One region of the Bacillus sp. N1(2025) genome, then DNA from elsewhere that is predicted to be linked to it. Evidence: riboswitches for the same ligand, from Rfam matches in the RefSeq annotation. Region 1 holds a riboswitch; the other holds the start of a gene.

Region 1 (7,300 bases):
GTGCTCCGTCATCCTCTTCAAGGCCGGCAAACACTTCTTTATAGTGCGGGTCACATGCTGTTAAAAAACAAGGGATGACTTCTTTAACAGGTGTAATCGCCTCAAGTTTTCCGGCAATCTTACTGACTGCGTTTTTAACTGCCGGATCTGTGCTTCCTCTTCCGATCAGCACCACTTTCGCCTGCTCAATGGGCACTCCGGTATCTTCAATGCGATGATGCACCGCTTTTACGACTTCATCGTCCACTCCGATCGGAACACCATATGTCACTTTTATATCGGGATGCAGGGCCGCCGCACGGGCGATTTCAGCCGGAATGTCATGTTTTGCGTGGGCAGCGGTCAACAGCAGCAAAGGCACGGCCGCAATATGAGTGGCGCCTTGTCTGACACATGCTTCAAATCCCGCTTCAATAGACGGTTCCTGCAGTTCTAAAAAACAAATTTCCTGAATGGGAGCGTCAGCGTGCGGCATGCACCCTTTTAAAAACGCCGCCGACTCTGTCTGCGCTTTTTTCAGCCTGCTTCCGTGCCCGATGTATAAAATCGCCTGCTTCATTTACAACGCCTCGCTCAAATCCAGATTTTTCTGTTCAGATGCATACCAGTCCAGTTTGCAGTGATAATTGACGACATCACCGATAACAATTAAGCTCGGGTTTTTGATTTCTTCTTTTATCACTGTGTCTGAAAGCGTGCCGACGGTGCAGACGACTGTTTTTTGCCTGTCCGTCGTTCCCCAATGAATAAAGGCTGCCGGGGTGCCGGCGTCTCTTCCGTTTTCCAGCAGCATTCTTTCTATCTGCCGGATATTTTTAATTCCCATATAAATCACCAGCGTATCAATGCCCGTCGCCAGCGCTTTCCATTTTTCTTCAAAGTCGTCTTCTTGTTTATAATGCCCCGTAACGAATGCGACATTGGAGCTCGCCTCTCTGTGCGTCACGGGAATGCCGGCATAAGCAGCAGCCGCGATTCCTGATGTAATGCCGGGAACGATCTCAAACGGAATGGCGTTTTGCGCGAGAGCCTCCGCTTCTTCGCCTCCGCGGCCGAAAACAAACGGGTCGCCCCCCTTGAGCCTTACAACGGTTTTTCCTTTTTTCGCATACTTCACAAGGAAACGGTTGATCGTATCCTGTTTCATAATGTGAAAATCCGGGAGCTTGCCGCAGTAAATCAGATCCGCTTCTTCTCCGGCATACTGTAAAATCTCTTTGCTTACCAATCTGTCATATAATATAACATCCGCTTTCTGTATGGCTTTCATTGCCTTCACCGTTAATAAGTCCGGATCTCCCGGACCGGCTCCAACGATAAATACTTTCCCCATAGCATGTCTCCCCGATCCGTTTTGAAATCTTCCCAGAACAGCCGCGGCCGCACTTCAGCTATTTTACCATATCCCGCCATTAGGGGGGATATCCGGCTGATTGCGCGGCCTTTTTGGACCTATTATGCTAAGCTGTTTTTCACAAAGTCAACCAGTCTTCCGGTGCATTCTTCGCGTTCACATTTGCCTGAATCAAGTACGAGCTCAGGCGCTTTCGGCTCTTCATACGGTGAGTCGATCCCCGTAAAGAACGGAATTTCACCATTTCTTGCTTTTTTATATAAACCTTTCGGATCGCGCTTTTCGCATATATCGAGATCGCATTTCACGTAGATTTCATTAAATTCGCCCTCTGCCACAAGCTCTCTCACCTGATCTCTGTCCTCACGGAACGGAGAAATAAAAGCCGTGATGACGATGGTTCCCTGCTGAACGAAAAGCTTCGCCACTTCCCCGATGCGGCGTATATTTTCCTTGCGGTCATCATCGGAAAAACCTAAGTCCTTGTTTAAGCCGTGGCGGATGTTATCACCATCAAGCACGATGACTTGATAGCCTTGTTCAAACAGCTCGCGCGCTGCGGCGTTTGCAATCGTGGATTTCCCCGAACCGCTTAAGCCCGTCAGCCAGAGGATAGAGCTTTTATGCTTGTTTTTCTGCTGGTATTCTTCTTTCGTTATTGAGGCTTCATGCCACACGATATCACGATTTGTCACTCTATTTTCCTCCTTAAGAAACGCCTGCTTCTTCTTTCGTTTTCAGCCCTTTAATCAACACCTCGACAACTTCAGGACGGCTGAATTCCGCCGGCGGCATGACGCCGCTCCGCAGCATTTCTCTGACCTTTGTTCCTGACAGAATGACGTGGTCTTCTCTGTCATGCGGGCATGTTTTGGCCGTTCCCATGTTGCCGCATTTCCGGCAGAAGAAGCTGTGCTCGAATTTCATCGGTGTAATCCCGAGTTCATCCGCTGTAAATTGATCAAACAGCTCTTGCGCTTCATATGTGCCGTAGTAATCACCGACGCCGGCATGATCGCGGCCGACGATAAAATGCGTGCAGCCGTAGTTTTTGCGGACAAGCGCGTGGAAAATGGCTTCTCTCGGCCCCGCATACCGCATTGCCGCCAAAAATACACCGAGGAAAACGCGGTCTTTCGGATAATAATGATCGAGCAGCACCTGGTAGCTTTCCATTCTGACATCCGCCGGAATGTCATCTGATTTTGTTTCACCGACGAGCGGGTTCAAAAACAGGCCGTCAACCGTCTCAAGCGCGGTTTTTTGGATATATTCGTGGGCGCGGTGAACCGGATTTCTCGTTTGGAAACCGACGATGGTTTTCCAGCCCTTTTCTTCGAAGCTTCGTCTTGTATCGGCAGGTTCAAATGTAAACTCAGGAAACTGCTTTGACGCTTTTTTAACTAATGTGATCGGCCCGCCGATATACGTATCGCCGCGCGAAAATAATTTTTTCACGCCCGGATGCGCGGCATCATCGGTTTTATATACGTGAACAGCTTCTTTTTGTTTATCCGGCGTATAAATATCTTCGATGTCGACGACGCCATATGTTTCTCCGCCGTAAGTCAGTTTCACCGTGTCGCCGACGGCAAGCTCAGCCGCTTTTTCTGAATCGACCGGAAGCGTGATCGGCAGGGACCAGACAACCCCGGATGCCAGACGCATATTTTCAACGACTGACACGTAATCTTTTTCTGTGAAAAATCCTTCAATCGGGCTGTACCCCCCGATGCCGATCAGCTCTAAATCAGCGAACGAAATCAAATCAAGCTCAATTTCTTTTTGGACGGATGTAAGATCATACTGCTCATTCACCCGGTTAATTAATGTTCCTCCGTGCGGTGCTAAACTCATAATACATGATTCCTCCCAGTTAACAGATAAATAAACTCAGATTAATAGTTAAATGCCCCCGCCTTGTTCATGGACAGAGCGTTTCTCTTTTCGGATGGCTTTCATCAGACTGGCGGCTCCGCCAGCTGCCAAAAGCACGCTGGCCATCATAAAGATGGAATAGTAATCTCCTTTTAACAGCAGGGAGACAAGCAGATACGAAATCGATAGTGACAAAAACGGCGAAACGACCCATACTTTGAGCATCGTTTTCACGACTTCTTTATGAAAAACGTTCGGCCCGTTTTTGGCCATTCCGATACCGATAATTGATGATGATGTGACTTGCGCCAATGGGACCGGCAGACCGAAGACGGAACTGATAATGACAAGCCCCGCGCCGGTTCCTGAAAGCAGTATGCCTTCTCCGGCTGAAAATCTCGTAATCTTTTTCCCGTTGGTTTCAAGCACTTTACGTCCTAAAAGCAGAGCGCCGAGAGCGACAAAGATGCCTCCGTACAGCGTTCCTTTGGACACGCTGAGCACGCCCGCAGCAACCAGAGGGCCCACTGCATTTGCGACATTATTCATTCCGGCTGAAAAAGCTTCCCAAAACCCCGCAATCAGCAGCACAATCCCTAAAATCTTCTGTTTCCGATTCGAAATGACTCGAATATTCAGAGAACTGAATACCTTCGAGACGAGAAACGTGAAACAGAACGCGACAAACGGTACAAGCACCCAAAAACTCACGATGACCAAAAGATGCTGTAAAAACAATACTTTGTACGCGACGCCGACACCGACAATCGCCCCGACAGTGACCTCACTCGTCGACAGCGGAATGCCGAGCACATTCGCCGTGAATAACGATAGCGCCGCCGATCCGATAATAATGCAGACAATGGTGAGCGTAATGGTTTGTTCGGGAATGATTCCGCCGCTGATCGTCTTAACAACTTCACCGCCGCCGATAACCGCCCCTGACAGGACTCCGGCCGCGCAGATGATCAGCGCATACGTTTTCTTTTTAACGGCGCCGGACCCGTAAGCGACTCCCATTGAAGCCGCGGCTCCGCTGGCTCCGATATTCATGGCAAAAAACAGGCAGAATAAAATAGCGGCTAATTCCATCGTGCAGCTCCTTTATTCATGCAGTCCGCATTCTGTTTTCGCCATGCCGTTCCATCTGCCGCTCCGCAAATCTTCCGCGGTAAATGCAGGTGAAGTGCACGGTTCACAGCCGATGCTCGGATACCCCTGATCGTGGAGGATATTGTAATCCAGCTCATGCTTGGAAGTATATCTCCAGATGTCTTTCCATGTCCAATGGATCAGCGGGCATACTTTAATCGATTGAAACTTGTCGTCTTTATTCAGGAAATTCGTATTCGCCCGGCTCGGCCCTTGATCCCGGCGAAGACCGGACAGCCATGCCGGATGCCCCGCGAGCGCTTCTCTTAACGGCAGAATTTTTCTGATGTAGCAGCACTGGTTCGGTTCTCTTTCCCACAGTTTATCTCCGTGAGCCTCGGCCTGTTCCTCAAGAGTAAGGCTTGGCTTTTTCAGGATAATGTTCAGCCCCGGGTAACGCTCTTTCACTTTTTCGATCGTTTCATATGTTTCTTTAAAGTGAAGACCCGTATCAAGAAACACGATTTCCGCGTCTTTCTTTACTTTAGAAATTAAATCGATCAGGACGATGCCCTCAATCCCGAAGCTGCACGCGTAAACAAGCTGGTCTCCGTAGTGGCCGTATGCCCATTTTAAAACGGACAGCGCGCCTTTATAGGAATCGTCTTCCGGAAATGTAATCGCCGGCTCTTCCCATGTGTCATACGTTAGCATTTTTTCTTTCCTCCTCCCGGAGACAATCAAACAGCTGTTGTTTTCTGCCGGTTGTCTTATCCCTCAATCTTTTTTTCATATAAAAAACTTTCAATCCAGCGGAATGAAAGACAGTGACCCGGTATAGCCCTTATCTTCAAAATGCTGTGCATTTTTCTGGATGCGGCACCTTGCAATTCACGCAGGTTGCCGGGCGTCATCGGTCCAGTCCCTCAGCCGCTCTTGATAAGCTTTTTAGATTTGTACTAAATTTTAGCACAATTCTAACAGAAGTCAACCCGAGTTTTTTGATAGGAATAATAAAACAGGCCCTGAGGCCTGTTTTTATTGTCATTATTTTTTAAACCAATCTTTTGACTCGGGATTCAATTTCCATGATTTCAGTTTTTCAATGTCATCTGAATGTATCGTTCCGTTTGCAAGCGCGACTTCAATCAGCGTGTCATAATCCGTTAACGAGTAATAAGGAAGACCCGCTTTTTTAAAGGCTTCTTTTGCTTTCGGCAGTCCGTATGTAAAAATGGAAATGACGCCGAGGACTTCCGCGCCCTCTCTTTGAAGGGCCGCCGCAGCTTCAAGCACGCTGCCCCCGGTAGAAATCAAGTCTTCAATCACGACTGTTTTTTGTCCTTTCTTAATGGCGCCTTCTATTTGATTTCCTTTGCCGTGCGCTTTCGGTTTGCTTCTGACGTAGCACATCGGCGCGCCTGTACGATCTGCGAGAAGCGCAGCATGCGGAATGCCCGCCGTTGCAGTGCCCGCGATCATCTCCGCCTCGGGGAAATGCTCTTTCAGCAGTTTGCCGAGCCCGTCCGCCACATCATTTCTCACTTTTGGATACGACAATGTCAGACGGTTGTCACAATAGATCGGTGATAAAATGCCGCTCGCCCACGTAAACGGCTCATTCGGGCGTAAAAAGACAGCTTCAATGTGTAATAGATGTTTTGCGATAGCCTGTTTCATCGGCGAACGCCCTCCCATTCCAGTTTAATTGCTTCATATGCTTTAACGGGGTTTTCCGCTTTTGTAATTGAGCGGCCCACGACGATGGCTGACGACCCGTTTTCTTTCGCAAATGACGGAGTCGCCGTCCGGACTTGATCGTCAGCTGCGTCACTGGCCGTGCGGATGCCCGGTGTGACTGTCAGAAATGAAGGCCGGACCGCTTCATAAATGGCTTTTGTTTCATGTACCGAACATACCACTCCGTCCAGCCCGCACTCTTCCGCCATTTTGCCGTAATGCACAACCGTTTCTAACAGCGGCTTATGCAGCAGAAGCTCTTCCTTCGCCACCTGCTCTGAAGTGCTGGTCAGCTGAGTCACCGCGATTAAAGACGGTCGTTTTCTGCCTGCCGGCGTGCCTTCTTCAAGCCCCTCTAGGGCCGCCCGCATCATGCGTGCGCCCCCTGCCGCATGCACATTGACGAGATCAACGCCGAGGCCGGCAAGCCGCCTCATCGCTTTATTGACCGTAGTCGGGATATCATGAAGCTTTAAATCTAAAAATATATCACAGTTCCGTTCTTTTAATTGGTGAATGATGGCGGGGCCTTCCTGATAAAAAAGTTCCATCCCCGTTTTGACAAAAAGCCTTTCCTTTTCAAACAAGTCTAAAAACGTTAAAGTCTCTTCCCCTGATGCAAAATCAAGCGCGATGATGGGCAGGTTGTTTTTCATGTTTCCAGCTCCTTCCGATGCATTCACTTACAGATTGAAAGCCGTGTTGGCGCAGCACACGGGGGAGCTGTTCTATGATTTCCGGGCAGACGAACGGATTGACGAAGTTCGCCGTGCCGACGGCAACCGCACTCGCTCCCGCAAGGAGAAATTCTAATGCATCCTCTGCGGTCTGAACGCCGCCCATCCCGATAATCGGGATTTGAACGGCCTGGCTGACTTCGTATACCATCCGGATGGCGACCGGTTTGATCGCCGGGCCTGACAGTCCGCCCGTTTTATTTGCTAAGATCGGCCGTCCCGTCTTGAGATCGAGCCTCATCCCGATGAGTGTATTAATCATCGTCAGACCGTCAGCACCGGCCGCTTCAATCGCTTTGGCAATTTCGGTTATGTTTGCGACATTAGGCGAAAGCTTCACATACACAGGCACTGCGGAAACTTCTTTCACCGCTTTTGTCAGTTCGGCCGCCATGACGGGATCAGTGCCAAAAGCAATCCCCCCCGTTTTGACATTCGGACATGAAATGTTAAGCTCAAGCGCATGCACATTCGGAGCTTGGCTGATGTGCTCGGCCAC
Region 2 (7,300 bases), on a different contig from region 1:
ATTCTGCCAAAAAGGGTATTTGCAAAAAGAAGGGCGGGGCTATCAAATTAAGCAGCATGATTCATTATATGAACTTGCAGAAGCGCTGAAGAATAAGTAGCACGCCCAGAAAAAACAGCCACCCGCGATTTGCGGATGGCTGTTTTCATTATACAAGCTGAGCTTGTTTTTTTCGTGCCTGTTTCGCGGCGTCGACCATATTTTTTAATGCCGCAACGGTTTCTTCCTGCTGTCTTGTTTTCAGTCCGCAGTCCGGGTTTACCCAGAAGCGGTCAGTCGGACACACTTCAAGCGCGTCATCAATAATTTGATAGATTTCTTCAGTTGCCGGCACACGCGGGCTGTGAATGTCGTATACACCGAGTCCGAGGCCTTTCACGTAAGGATGTTCTTTCAAGTATTCTAAAAATCCTCCGTGGCTTCTGCTGTGTTCGATTGTAATGACATCCGCGTCAAGATCATTGATCGTATCTACGATATCTTCAAAGTTGCTGTAACACATATGCGTATGAATCTGCGTCTCATTTTGCACAGAAGACGTCGTTAACCGGAATGCTTCTGCGGCCCAAGTTAAATATTCATCCCAATCCTGCGTTTTTAACGGCAGTCCTTCGCGGAGCGCGGGTTCATCCACTTGGATAATTTGGATACCGGCATCTTCAAGCGCTTTTACTTCTTTTCTGAGGGCAAGCCCGATCTGGAAGGCGATTTCTTTTCTTGAAATATCCACACGCGGGAATGACCAGTTTAAGATGGTGACAGGTCCCGTCAGCATGCCTTTCATGTGTTTTTCCGTCAGCGATTGGGCGTAGACCGTATCTTTTACCGTCATCGGTTTGATAAATTCGACATCTCCGAAAATGACAGGCGGACGTACGCAGCGTGAACCGTAAGACTGCACCCATGCATATTTCGTAAAGGCGAATCCGGCCAGTTTTTCACCGAAGTATTCCACCATGTCCGTCCGCTCAAATTCTCCGTGAACGAGCACGTCTAAGCCGATTTCTTCCTGAATGTCAACCCAGCGCTTCGTTTCCGCATTAATAAAGGCTTGGTACTGTTCATCCGTCCAATCTTTTTTCCGCCATTTTTGCCGTGCGCTCCGCACCTCGGCAGATTGAGGGAAGCTTCCGATTGTCGTCGTCGGCAGAAGGGGAAGACCGAGTGATTCATTTTGCAGCGCCAATCGTTCTTCAAAGCTTGCCGGACGGGAGAAATCTTTTTCCGTCAGCTGATTCAGCTCTTCTTTTTGAGCTGAGTTCGCTCCTGTTGCGAATGCTTTTAAAGCCTTAAGTGCCGCTTTTGACTCTTCGATCTGCTCACTGACGGCCGCTTTGCCGGACAGAAGCCCTTCTTTTAAGACGCCGAGTTCCGCCAGTTTTTCTTTAGCGTATGACAGGCCGTTCAGCAAATCCTTTTCAAGGTGCTCGTCAGGGTGTTTTGCCACCGGCACGTGCAGAAGGCTGCTTGAAGGCTGAATCCATAATTCCTCAACGTCAGCGTGGCTGAGGATATCCAGAGCTGCATCAAGGCGTTCTTCAACATCGATTTTCCAAATGTTGCGCCCGTCGATCACACCGGCTGCCAGCACTTTATCTTTCGGGAAGCCGTGCTTTTTCAGCTGCTCAAGGTTTCTGCCTTTATCATGCACGAAGTCAAGCCCGATTCCCTGTACGGGATAAGAAACGAGTTCTTCATATGCATCAACCGAATCAAAGTATGTCTGCAGGAGAACATTCAGTCCTGAAAGCTCTTTTGTGATCGCTTCATAGAGGTCTTTGGCGGCACGGACGTCTTCAGAAGAAGCTGTCACAAGGGCAGGCTCATCAATCTGAACCCATTTGACGCCTTCTGCTTCAAGCTCTTTCAGCAGCTGAACATAAAGAGGAACAAGGCGTTTTTGAATCGCTTTCGCTTCTGATTCTTCGTATCCTTTCGCAAGCGTGACGAATGTGTACGGACCGACGATGACAGGTTTCGTTTCCGCTCCGAATTCTTCTTTGATCCGGCGGTAGTCATCAAGCTGTTTGTTTCTCGTCAGACGGAATTCAATGCTTTCGTCATATTCAGGAACGATGTAATGGTAGTTGGTATTAAACCATTTCGTCATTTCACTGGAAACGGCGTCTTTTACACCGCGGGCAATCGCAAAGTATGTATCAACGGGATCCGTGATGCTGCGGAATCTTTCCGGAATCCAGTTAAAGCTGACGGCTGTATCAAGCACATGGTCATAATGGGTGAAATCAGAGACCGGCACGATATCGATATGCTGGTCAAGCTGTGTTTTGACAGCTGATAAGAATAAACCGTCAAGTTCTTTAAGAAACGTTTCTTTGTCAGTGTTTCCTTTCCAATAAGCCTCAAGCGCTTTTTTCCATTCTCTGTTCAAGCCGATTCTCGGAAAACCGAGGTTCGAAGTTTTGATTGTTGTCATTAAGTTTCCTCCTTTAAGTGAGATGTAACAAAAAAGCCCCTTTCTCATGAGAGAAAGAGGCTTTAACTTCAAAATGTAAGCCTCTCTCATCTCTCAGATCACGTCTGATGGAATTAGCACCGTGCCTTATGAGACAGTCGTCTCGGCGCAAAAATCACGCGCCCCATTTCACAATGGAATTACGGTCGGTTGCTGTTGGGGTCAAAAGGCCAATCCCTCGCCCAACTCTCGATAAGAGAAAGTATTTCAATTTTTTTGAAAAGTTACATCATTTGTTGGTTATCTTATCAGCTTATTCAGATCACTGTCAATAGAAAATCTCACATTTTAAAAATTGGTGATGTGACAAGCTGACCATTCATTATATGAGAAAAATATCAGAAAGACAGCAGCTGTGCCTGTTCGGCTCTTTCCATCAGCACTTCAGGCGCGTCTAAATACAGAAACCCGTTCCCGGCCAATGTTTTGGCGATGTCCAAAGGAAGGGTCCGCCGCACGAGCTGGGCGTAGACTTCAGCCTCAGAAAGCGTCCGCTGAAACGCGTCCTGTTCAAGCCCTTTTATTAAGGCAAGCGCTCCGCTCACATGCGGGGCGGCCATTGAAGTGCCCGTCAGCTTCCCGTATTTATGGTTGGGAAGGGTGGAGAGAATATTTTCTCCCGGAGCCACTAGGTCAATCTCTTTATTGGCGTTTGAAAATTCAGACGATTTACGGGCGATTGAGACTGATCCGACTGCGATCACTTCGTTGTAAGCGGCCGGATACGACAGTTCCTCTGTACGCTCGTCTCCGTCGCCTTCGTTTCCTGCCGCGCAAACGACCAGAACACCGCTTTTTACCGCATTTGCGACGGCTTCTTTCAATTCAGGCACATCGCTTGGCCCGCCGAGTGACATGGAAATGATATCGGCCTTTTGTTCAACGGCGTAGTTGATGCCGTTAATGATCCATTCGTATTTGCCGCTGCCGTTTTGACCGCCGAGAACTTTAACAATTAAGAGGCTTGCTTCCGGCGCGACACCCGAAATTCCGCCGTTTGAATCATTGGCGGCAATCGTTCCGGAAACGTGTGTCCCGTGTCCGTTATAATCGGAAATCGCGTCTTCTTTGCCTCCGTCATCATCGGTGAAGTTTTTCCCGCCGACAATCCGGTCTTTCAAATCAGGATGATTGATGTCGCAGCCTGTGTCAAGCACCGCGATTTTAATATCCTTGCCTTTAAACCCTTTTGCCCACAACTCTGGCGCCTTAATCACTTTAATACCCTCTGGAAGCTCGTTCACATCCATGATCTGTTCATCCGTGACATAAGGAATCAAATGCATTTCACCATTCATAAAAAAGCCCTCCTTTTTTATGCTTGCGAGTGGATACAAGGGTGTTGCTACTATTTTATGGCAGAGCATGCCGGTCGGAAAGAGTCATTTGAAGCATTTTCATAAAAAAGGCGTAATCTATTGCACTAAAAAATTTCAAATAAATGGATAGTTTAACAGCTTTTATTTTCATTCATGACCCGCTGACGCTATAATTGGAAATGGGAAAGGAGAAGAGATATGAAGATAAATGAAGCATTATACGACTATTTTACAGAACAAGCGGATCAAATTGCGGAAGAGTGGATCGAAACGATGGAAGATTCGGACCCGAATTCGGTTTATTCTTTGGCAAATCCTGTCATCACAGAAGAACTGACGGAGCAGGATAAAGAATTTTACCGGCATATTAATAAAATGTATATCATGCCGGAAAAAGAATTTTTAGAAGAGTTCGAGCAGTGGGTGATTGAGCTCGCGAAAGACCAGAAGCATCTGGATACACCCGTCCAGTATGTGGTCCGTGAATTCATGAGAAACCGGAGGCTATACATCAGTTATTATGATGCGTTTGCCGATAAACATGAATCTTCGTTTGCAGAGGGAGAAAGGAAGAAATGGGAGAATTTAATTGTACGAGTATTTGATTTTACGATTTACACGTTTGTCGATCATGCCGAGCATAACTCGAAAATGCAGCTGAACGCGCAAAGAGAAATGATTTTGGAGTTAAGCTCTCCGGTTATCACGCTGAGCAAACGGACGGCGCTGCTGCCGCTTGTCGGCGATATTGACACGGAGCGCGCCAAATTCATTCTTGAAAATACGCTGAGCACATGTGCCAAACGGCTGATTGAACATCTGTTTATTGACCTATCGGGTGTAGTGGTTGTCGATACGATGGTGGCGCATCAGATTTTTAAATTAATTGAGGCGCTGAAATTGATCGGCGTCACGTCCACTTTATCCGGAATCAGGCCGGAAATCGCTCAAACCGCCGTACAGCTCGGCATTAATTTCTCAGATATTACGATCAAGTCCAATCTCGCTCAGGCTCTCAATTATCATCAATAACATACATAACAAAACAGGCTGCCGAATCACTCCGGCGGCCTGTTTTTATACAAACAACAATGAAATGAGCCAGCTTGCGCCGAATAACAGAAGCACGAGCAGGAAAAAACACCAGTCGGCGCGGCGCACGGTAACAGTTCTGTAAAACGTGCGGTTTCGGCTCCCCGTAAAGCCTTTAGATTCCATCGCGATCGCCGTGCGTTCCGCCTTTCTGATTGCGCCTGCCAATAGCGGAATGGTGAAGCGCCTGAAGGCGGAGAGCTTTCCTTTCAGCCCTGAATCAGACGCCGCGCCCCTGATTCTGTGCGCCTGCCGGATGATCAGGATTTCATCTTTCAGAAGAGGGAGAAACCGGAACCCCGCGATAACGCCGTATGCAAGCTTGGGCGGCAGCTTACACTGCTGAATCAGACTGAGCATGAACAGAATCGGATCGGTTGTGAAAAGAAACATCATCGACAAAGCGGAAAAACATAAAATACGAAACGCGATAGAAATCCCGAGCGCCGCGTTATCACTGTTGACGGCAATCGGCCCGAGCTTAAACAGCAGGTTGCTTCCGGTTGTCGGGACGTTTCCGAATACGGCGGCTGTCCATAAAGAACCGAAGGCCAGAATGACAAACGGAATCGTGAACAGCAGCCATTTTTTCAGCGGCACACGCCCCGCCGAGAGGACGCCTCCCGCAATGATGATATAAAACAAAGCAGGGGTGTACGGATTATAAATAAACGACAGCATAATGACGCATAACAATACAGCCGCCGCCTTTATTGACGGGTTAACAGCCTCCAGCCGCAAGTTCATTTCTCCGCCTCCTGTCGTGTTTCATCCATTCATACCGCAGCGGCAAAGCCAAATGCGCCTGCTCGGCGATCCCGGTGTTATCAGAAAATAAAGCGTCGGGAGTTCCCCGGAATACCAGTTTCGTGCCGCAGAGCACAAGGATCGTGTCGGCATAATCTGAGACGAGTTCCATATCGTGTGTCACCATCAAAACAGCCGTTCCTTCCTTTTGAATCTCACGGAGCATTTGCATACACTCCCGCGCCGTTTTGGCATCCTGTCCGAAAGTCGGTTCATCAAGCATCAAAACGTTCACATTGTGCATAAGCATTGTCGCGACACTGAGCCGGCGTTTTTGTCCTTGGCTTAAAGAAAACGGATGCTGTGAGGCATGGCGTCTCAGGCCGAATCGGGTTAACAGCTGAAGAGCTTTCTCCTTTGCGGGTCTGCTGCTTTCAAAACCGAACATCAGCTCTTGAATGACGGAATCTGTGACAAACTGGTGTTCAGGATTTTGGAAAACATATCCGGTCAGCCGCCGCAGCTCTTTTTCAGAATAGGAATCAATCGGTCTGCCGTCTATTTTGATGTCTCCGCTCAGCGGACGGATGAGCTTGGCCGCGGCAGAAAGGAGCGTGGATTTTCCTGTTCCGTTAGGGCCGGCAATCGCGGTGATTGAACCTTTTTTTACGGAAAAGCTCACATCCTGAAAAATGACGTCTGCTCCTCTTGAGAATGACAGCTCGTGAACGCTCAGCGCGTCTTCTGCCGAAAGCGCGGCGGGCCGGGGTTCGGGCAGAGATGGTACAGGTTCGTGAAACAGCTTTTCTTTACACAATGTAAAAGGAATGCTGACGTGCTCCTGCAATGAGATCACACGCGGAATCGGAATGCCGAGCTGCATCAGCTCTTCAATCTTTGTTTCAAAGATAACGTCCGTCTCTCCGTCCATCACCTTCTGACCCGTTTCGTCAAGGACAATCGTCCTGTCCATCCACGGCGCCCAATGATCAAGCTGATGTTCGATAACGAGAAGGCCGAAGCCTTTTTTTGCTTGTAGATCTTTGATCAGCCGCACTAATTCACGTGCGGAATATGGATCAAGCTGTGCCGTCGGTTCGTCCAAAATAATGAGTTCCGGTTCCATCGCAATGATACAGGCAAGCGCCACTTTTTGTTTTGAACCGCCTGACAGCGAAGCGATCGTTCGCGTTTTCAGATGAGTGATCTCTAATTTTTCTAAAACGTCATTGATGATTGCGTCCATATCTTCTTTTGTATATTGCAAATTTTCCAAGCCGAAGGCGATTTCATCTTCAACCGTCAGCATGCAAAACTGCTGGTCCGGATCTTGAAACACGACGCCGATGGATCTGGCGGCGGGTTCTGTCAGGTGTGAAAGAGGTGTTCCGTATAAAGAAACGGTGCCCGATTGAACCCCATCGCATGCTTCCGGGTACAGACCGTTTAAACAAAGAGCGAGCGAGCTTTTGCCGCATCCGCTCGGCCCGAGCAATAAAGCCCGCTCTCCTTTGCGGAGCTGAAAGGACACGTTTTGAAGAATCGGCTTTTCATCCTGATCATAAGAAAAGGTAAGACAGCCGGCCGATAGAAGGGGCTCAGATGCCTGCATCTTGGTTCACCTGTTTCTTTTTCTTCTTGAATTGTTTTCCGAGCGCCATGCCGT

What was found. Region 1 has a riboswitch for S-adenosylmethionine ahead of ACNFN4_RS15410 (phosphoadenylyl-sulfate reductase). Riboswitches for the same ligand answer to the same signal wherever they lie in the genome.
Region 2: linked by a shared signal. The riboswitch ahead of metE (5-methyltetrahydropteroyltriglutamate--homocysteine S-methyltransferase) and the one ahead of ACNFN4_RS15410 (phosphoadenylyl-sulfate reductase) in region 1 are both predicted to bind S-adenosylmethionine.

What each region holds. Positions count from the first base shown of each region.
Region 1 is NZ_JBLTJB010000006.1:254,725-262,024, reverse strand. It holds gene ACNFN4_RS15435 (sirohydrochlorin chelatase) at 1-559, opposite strand, end outside; gene cobA (uroporphyrinogen-III C-methyltransferase) at 560-1,333, opposite strand; gene cysC (adenylyl-sulfate kinase) at 1,456-2,049, opposite strand; gene sat (sulfate adenylyltransferase) at 2,063-3,211, opposite strand; gene ACNFN4_RS15415 (inorganic phosphate transporter) at 3,260-4,324, opposite strand; gene ACNFN4_RS15410 (phosphoadenylyl-sulfate reductase) at 4,337-5,038, opposite strand; SAM riboswitch class I at 5,166-5,270, opposite strand; gene pyrE (orotate phosphoribosyltransferase) at 5,372-6,004, opposite strand; gene pyrF (orotidine-5'-phosphate decarboxylase) at 6,001-6,720, opposite strand; gene ACNFN4_RS15395 (dihydroorotate dehydrogenase) at 6,689-7,300, opposite strand, start outside.
Region 2 is NZ_JBLTJB010000004.1:15,894-23,193, reverse strand. It holds gene yeiL (transcriptional regulator YeiL) at 1-100, shown strand, start outside; gene metE (5-methyltetrahydropteroyltriglutamate--homocysteine S-methyltransferase) at 149-2,437, opposite strand; SAM riboswitch class I at 2,521-2,675, opposite strand; gene ACNFN4_RS10325 (S8 family peptidase) at 2,815-3,774, opposite strand; gene ACNFN4_RS10320 (STAS domain-containing protein) at 3,994-4,827, shown strand; gene ACNFN4_RS10315 (energy-coupling factor transporter transmembrane component T family protein) at 4,873-5,634, opposite strand; gene ACNFN4_RS10310 (ABC transporter ATP-binding protein) at 5,609-7,246, opposite strand; gene ACNFN4_RS10305 (ECF transporter S component) at 7,233-7,300, opposite strand, start outside.